DNA from 2 places in the Streptomyces sp. NPDC093252 genome. Region 2 is predicted to be linked to the other one. Evidence: riboswitches for the same ligand, from Rfam matches in the RefSeq annotation. Region 2 holds a riboswitch; the other holds the start of a gene.
The links. Region 2 has a riboswitch for cobalamin ahead of AB0O01_RS02680 (ABC transporter substrate-binding protein). Riboswitches for the same ligand answer to the same signal wherever they lie in the genome.
Positions count from the first base shown of each region.

Region 1 (3,489 bases), on a different contig from region 2:
ATCGTCCCCGACCCGCCGCATGAACTCGTCCGGCACCCAGTGGGCGAGGTTGAGATTGTGCGTCCGGCGGGCGTCCTCACCGGTGTTGTCGCGCAGCTCCAGGAACTCCTCGATGTCGGAGTGCCAGGTCTCCAGATACACCGCCGCCGCGCCCTTGCGCCGCCCGCCCTGGTTCACGGCGGCCACGGACGCGTCGAGGGTCTTCAGGAACGGCACGATCCCGTTGGAGTGCCCGTTCGTCCCCCGGATCAGCGAACCGCGCGACCGGATCCGGGAGTACGACAGCCCGATGCCACCGGCGTGCTTGGAGAGCCGGGCGACCTGGTGGTAGCGGTCGTAGATGGAGTCCAGCTCGTCCTTGGGAGAGTCGAGCAGATAGCAGGACGACATCTGCGGGTGGCGCGTGCCGGAGTTGAAGAGGGTGGGGGAGGAGGGGAGGTAGTCCAGCCGGCTCATCAGCCCGTACAGCGCCGTCACCTCGTCCAGCGCGCGGGCACTCCCGTCCTCCGCGAGCCCGGCGGCGACCCGCAGCAGGAAGTGCTGGGGGGTCTCGATCACCTTGCGGGTGATGGGGTGGCGGAGGAGATAACGGCTGTGGAGGGTACGGAGGCCGAAGTAGCCGAAGCGGTCGTCGGCGGTGGGGTCGATGAGCGCGTCGAGGTGGGTGGCGTGCGCCTGTACGAAGGCGTGGGTGCGGTCGGCGATGAGTCTCTCGCGGTGGCCGGTGGCCACGGAGCCGGTGAAGGAGGTCACGCCCTGGGAGGCGGCCTCGGCGGCGATGGAGAGGGTCAGCAGCCGGGCGGCGAGGCGGGAGTAGGCGGGGTCCTCGGAGATCAGCCCGGCGGCGGCCTCGGTCGCCAGCTCCCGCAGCTCCGTCTCGTCCGCACGGGCGGAACGGCCCCGCAGCGCGGCGGCGGCGACCCGGCCGGGGTCGGCGTCGGGGAGGTCGGCGGTGAGGCCGGTGAGGGTGCGGAGGAGGGTGGTGCCGGGGGTGTCGGGGTCCGGGGTGGGAGTGGCTCCGGGGACGGTTGCGGGAGTGACTCCGGGGACGGCTGCGGGGGTGGCTGCTGAAGCCGGGTCTGCTGGCGCGATCGTCACGTGGGGCTCTCCCTCGCTCGGCACGGGGCCTCGGGGAGGGCAGGGGGCGGTGACTCACGAGCGCGGGTGTGTGCCGCGCGCCGCGTCCACCGGCCCATTCCACGAGGCCCGGACGTCATGGCACCCGGGCCGGGTGGCCGGGCGCGCTGTCGGCAGGTCCTCGGACTGACCATGGCGGGACACGGGGCTGAATGGCTCCGCGAATACGCACAAGTACACCGTTGCGGGACAGTTCCGGATTCGCACCGGATTCCCCTGCGGCGACAGCGAGCATGAGCATACATGTAGTGCCCGGCTGTCGTGTCACCCCCAGATGTTGTGTCGCGGTGGTTTCAGAGTGTCAACTCATAGGTGAGGAGAGTGAGGTCGTCCAGGTGCGGGACGGGACTCCAGTCCCGGTGCGGGGTGCGGACGAAACCGAGCCGTTCGTAGAGGCGGTGGGCGGCGTGCATCTCGCTCTGCGTGGACAGCACGATGCGGTGGGCGCCGGCGGCGCGGGTGACGCAGGCGCGGACGAGGGCTTCGCCGATGCCGTGTCCGCGCGCCTTGGGGGCGACGGCGAGCATCCGGATCTCCGCCTCGTCGCCGGTCGCGATGTCGGCCATGGGGGTCGCTCCGCGTGGGACGAAGGTCACGGTGCCGGCGATGCCGTCGGGGAGGTCGGTGAGCCCGTCGGGGGCCTCGGCGACGAGGATCTCGGCGTGGGCGGCTCGGGCGGCGACGTCCTTGAGGACGGGGAGGTAGGGGTCGTCGGGGCCGAAGTCGAGGTAGCCCTCGGTGAGGTAGGTGTCGGCTACGAGGGTGCCCAGGTGGGGGTATTCGGTGGGGGTGGCGGGTCTGATGCGGGTGGTCATGGGGTGAGTTTGGGGGGTGGGGGCGCGGGGTTCTGGGGTGGGGGTGGGGGTGTCGGGTGCGGGTGGTGGTGGGCTGGTCGCGCAGTTCCTCCCCCAGAGGGGGTACCCCCAGCGCCCCTGAGGGGGATGAGGGTGGCGGCGTTTAGAGGGTGGCTGGACGTGCCCGTGACCACAGTTCCTCTGCGTGCTCCCGGAACCGGTCGGCCATGCCTCCGTCGCCGTGCGGGCGCAGATGCAGGAGGGGTGAGTCGTGGCCGACGAGGCGGGCGAGGTGGGGCGTGACGAGGAGGTCGTCGTCGAAGCGGAAGACGCTGAGGCTGACATGGTTCACGGCGTCCTCGGCCGCCGAGTGGCGCAACTCCAGCCCTTCCGAGGTGCCGAGCCGCTGGAGGTGCTCCAGGGTGATGCGGATGCGGGTGGAGACGCTCAGGGCGGTGTCCTCGACGGCCTCGCGCTGCCGGGTGACCTCCCCCTCGGGATCACCGACCAGGAACCGGACCCGGACCCCGGAGGCGACCTTGCGGCGCAGGGTTTCCGGGAACGCCGGGACGGAGGTGAAGAAGAAGTAGTTGGTGTAGCCCGCGAGGAAGATGTCCCGGGTGGCTCTGTCAGCCAGCTCACCCCAGAGCGAGGAAGGTGCGGCGGACCGGTAGGGGTAGGTCTGGAGGATCTCCCGGTCGGCGCCGGTCTTGATGCGGTCCCTGGCCACCCTGGGCAGGCTCCGTGCCCTCCTCATGGCCGGTCGACCCCGAACTCGTACGCGACTTCCCAGCGCACATCCGGCACGACGATGTCCGCCGTCTCGACGGGGCGTCCGTCCGTGTCGTAGTAGGTGCGCTCGATCGTGAGCAGCAGGTCACCGAGGCTGATGCCGAGCAGGTTGGCCTGTTCCTGGGTGGCCCGGCCGGGGCGTGGGATCTCGACGGCGGTGTCGATGACGACGCCGATGGACCTCATGCGCTCGACCACGCCCATGCCCGCGAGCGGACCCATCTCGGGGAGCACGACAGGAGTGCCGTCCGTGATCGCCATGGGCTCCCACGACTCGGAGAGCTGGACCGGCTGACCGTCGCCGAGGAACTCGTACCGCGTGACGACGCAGAGGTCTCCGGGCTCGATGGCCAGGCGCTCCGCGATGCGCTCCGGGGCGGGGGTGCGGGCGGCGCTGTGCGCCTCCCAAGTTCCGTTCTTTCCCTGCTCCTTCATGTCGGCGCGGAACGGTGATCCGCCCCGCTGTTCCCGATGCCGGGAGCGGACCATACGGAGTCGTGGGCGGGGCTTGCGGACGTACGTCCCTGATCCGGCGCGGCCTTCCAGGAGTCCCTCGATGATCAGGCGGTCGACGGCACGCTGGGTGACGTTCCTGCCGACGCCGTATTCGTCGGCGAGCTGCGCGCGCGACGGCAGGCGCTCACCGGCGGCCCATTCTCCCGCGAGGATGCGGGCGCGCAGCACGTTGGCTACCTCAAGGTAGGGCGCCTCTCGGGGCATGGGTGGCTCTCTGATTTCCCTTGGCGGTCGGGCAGTTCACCCTCGT
Region 1 is NZ_JBFBEM010000010.1:334,271-337,759, forward strand. It holds gene AB0O01_RS22895 (ribonucleoside-diphosphate reductase subunit alpha) at 1-1,122, opposite strand, end outside; cobalamin riboswitch at 1,232-1,385, opposite strand; gene AB0O01_RS22900 (GNAT family N-acetyltransferase) at 1,431-1,952, opposite strand; gene AB0O01_RS22905 (XRE family transcriptional regulator) at 2,095-2,688, opposite strand; gene AB0O01_RS22910 (GntR family transcriptional regulator) at 2,685-3,443, opposite strand.
Region 1: it holds a riboswitch for cobalamin, as region 2 does, so the genes downstream of both, AB0O01_RS22895 (ribonucleoside-diphosphate reductase subunit alpha) here and AB0O01_RS02680 (ABC transporter substrate-binding protein) in region 2, are expected to answer to the same signal.

Region 2 (3,489 bases):
CACGATGGTCTCCCGGGCCCCGGACCAGTCCGGCTCGACCCAGCCCGCGCCCAGCGCGTGGGTGACGATCCCCCACACCTGCCCCGGCGGGACCCGCACCGAGCCGATCGCCAGCCCCGCCGTCAGGGAGACCAGCAGGAGCAGGGTGAGGGCGAGCAGCGTCCCGGCGAGGGTCAGCCGCCGCCCCGTCGCCCCGGCCCGGTCGGCGACGGGCACCGTCACTCGAAGCGCTCCGGGTGCAGCGCGGGCGCCAGGTCCTCGACCGCGTACGCCGACCGGATGCCGACCAGGGCGGCGGTCAGCGGCAGCACCGTGAAGCGCCGGTTCTTGATGGCCGGTACGTCCGCGAGGGCGGGCTGCGCCAGCAGGAACTCCTTCTTCCGCTCGACGCTCCCGGCCCCGGCGTAGTCGTAGATCGCGATGACCTCGGGCCTGCGCTCGACGACCTGCTCCCAGGAGACGTCCCCGAAGACCTCGTCCAGGTCGGCGAAGACGTTCTCGCCGCCCGCCAGCCGGATCAGCTCGCTGCCCAGCCCCTTGCCGCCCGCCGTGAACGCCGACTTGTCGCCGCTGTCGTACACGAACACCGGCACCGGATCCGCGCCCCGCACGGCCGCGGTCGCCTTCGCCACCCGGCCCTCCAGCTCGGCTATCAGGTCGTCCGCCCGCTCCGGCACCCCGAAGATGTCGCCGACGGTGCGGATCTCGTCGTAGGTGTCCTTCATGGTCACCGACTGGTTCTCGGCGCAGTACTCGCGGTTGAGGTAGGTGTCGATGCCCGCGTCGGTGAACGCCTTCCGGGAGCGGCCCTCGTTGTCGGCGAAGGCGCTGCCGTAGCCGCCGTAGACCAGGTCGGGTTCGGCCTCCAGGACCGTCTCGAACGACGGTTCCTTCTCGGCCAGTTCCGGGATCGCCTCGAAGTCGGCCCGCAGTTCGGGCAGCACCGCCGAGTCGGGGAACGCGGTGCCGGCCATCCGGTCCTTCAGGCCCAGCGCGAGCAGCAGTTCCGCCGGGTGCTGGTGGATGGTGACGACCCGCTCGGGCGGCGCGTCGTAGGTCGTCGTCACCCCGCAGTTCTCGACGGTGAGGGGGAAACCGGCGGCCGAAGCGGCCGAGGTGCCGGACGGTTTCGGATCGGTGGCCTGCTCGCCGGAGGCGCCGCAGCCGGTGGCGAGCAGCACCGCCGACAGGGCGAGCGCCGCGACCCGGGCGGGCATACGGGCAGGCATACGGGCAGGGGTGGACAGCGGGGGACGGAACGGGCCGTCGTACACGGTGAAGCCTCCTGGGGAGTCCGCGCTCCTCGGAACGGGCCCGCGACAGGCCAGTGTCCTGACTCCCGGATCGACGTTCTCCCCCCGCCTTCCCGCGCCGCGCGCAGTGGCATGCCGAAGGGTGCACTCCCCGGTCACAGTGGCGGGACCGTGCCGGACTCGCACCGGCTTCCTGATTCCCGTCGCGGTGTTGACCTCGTGATCCTACGTTCCGTCCGGCCCTGGTCAAAGGTCGGGCATGTCACACCCCGCGCCCCACCGGACCCCTTACGCCTCGCGGACCGCCCGCAGCACCAGCCGCTCCGCCTCCTCGTCGTAAGGGCGGCCGTCGAAGCCGCCGAAGATCTCCACCCGGCCGAACCCGGCCTCCTCGGCCAGCCGCCGCAGCTCCACCGCGCTGTACACGAACCACACCAGGGTCGCCCGCGTCACCCGCTCGCCCCGCACCAGCACCCAGTCGCTGCGCAGCCGCGCCCAGTCGTCCAGCACGGTGTCCGTCTGCACCATCAGATCCTCCCCGCGCCGCACCACCTTCGGCGGCGTCACCCGGCGGGCCAGCAGTTCCTTGCCCGCGAGGTCCAGCACCAGCGTGCCGCCCGGCACCAGGCAGTCGTACAGGGTGCGCAGCACCCGCGCGTTGTCCGCCGGGTCCTCGAAGTAGCCGAACGAGGTGAACAGATTGAGGACGACGTCGAAGGCGCCGGGCGCGGAGTACGCGCGGGCGTCGGCACGGACATGGGTGACCTCGGCGCCCGCCTCCGCCGCCCGCGCGCGGGCCCGGTCCAGCAGGGGCGCGCTGCGGTCCACCCCGGTCACGGCGTGACCGGCCAGGGCCAGCGGCACGGTGAACACCCCGGCACCGCAGCACAGGTCCAGGACGCGCGAGCCGGGCGGGAAGGCCAGCAGCGGGGAGTCCGCGACGAGTTCGGCGGCCTGGGTGCGGCGCTGTTCGGAGAAGAGGAAGTCATGGAACTCCGACCAGAAGTCGTCGTCCTGGAAGCCGCCGGTCCGGGTCATGAGGGTTCGGTCTCCTTGGTGGGGGTGGGGGACTCGGTCCCCTGGGCCCGGGTCTCCTGGGCCTGGATCTCCTGGGTCCGGGTCTCCTGGGTCCGGGTCCCCTTGGTGGGGGAGGGGGTCTGGGCCTCCTGGGCCGTGGCGGGGGCCCGGGTCCCCTTGGTGGGGGTGGGGATCGCCCCGGTGGGCCGGGGGCGGCGGCGCAGGGTCAGCAGGAGCGGGGGCAGCAGCAGGCACTGGGCGGCGGCCAGCAGCCAGAACGCGCCAGGGTTCCCGGCCTGTTCGCCGAGTCCGTAGAGCTGGCCGCCGACCACCCCGCTCGCGCCCGCGCCGAGCCCGGCCGCCAGCCGCTGCTGGCCGAAGACCACCGCGTCGGAGCGTGGGCTGCGGGCCAGCGCCTCCAGGTCGTTCTTGAGGAACAGCACGATGTCGCCCAGCGTGATCAGTGCCCCGCCCGCCAGCAGCGCCGGACGGCTGCCGACCGCCAGCACCGCGAGCCCGCCCGCCAGCCCGGCGAACCCGACCGCGAGGGCGAGCGCGTACGGCATCCGGCGGATCAGGTCCGACGCGAGCGGCTGGACGACGATCACCAGGGCGAAGCACAGCAGCAGCACCAGGCTGTAGAACTCGGTCGACGCCCGCTCGACCGCGTACACCGCCAGGAAGTGCTGGAAGTGGAAGTAGAGGTAGAAGGCGAGGACGTTGGCGGCGAAGGGGAGGGCCGCGATCCCGGTCAGGAGCCCGCCCGGCACCCCGCCCGGCCGCCCCTCGCCGACCGCGGGGAGCCGCGTGTGCCCGAGGGTGACCAGCGCGAACAGCGCGGTCACCGCGACGAACAGCCCGCCCGGCGCCGACAGCACGAACGGCCCGGCGACCAGCGGACCGACCGCCATCCCGGCGTTGAGTGCCGCGTTGCCCGCCGACAGGAACGCCGGTCGGCGCTCCTCGGCCACCCCGTGCACCAGATACGCCTTGTTGGCGGGCAGATACAGCGCCGCCCCGCAGCAGGTCAGGATGAGCGCCGGGACCGCCAGCGGCGGCCAGCGCAGCGCCGCCAGCATGCCGAGGAACCCGGCCGTGCGGATCACCAGCGCCCACAGCATCGTGCGGCGCAGCCCGATCCGGTCGGCCAGCGCCCCGCCCGCGATCCCGCCGGAGAACTGCACCAGCGCCGCCGCCGCGAGCACCACCCCGACCGTGC
Region 2 is NZ_JBFBEM010000001.1:655,011-658,499, reverse strand. It holds gene AB0O01_RS02685 (iron ABC transporter permease) at 1-216, opposite strand, end outside; gene AB0O01_RS02680 (ABC transporter substrate-binding protein) at 219-1,229, opposite strand; cobalamin riboswitch at 1,326-1,452, opposite strand; gene AB0O01_RS02675 (class I SAM-dependent methyltransferase) at 1,542-2,291, opposite strand; gene AB0O01_RS02670 (MFS transporter) at 2,288-3,489, opposite strand, start outside.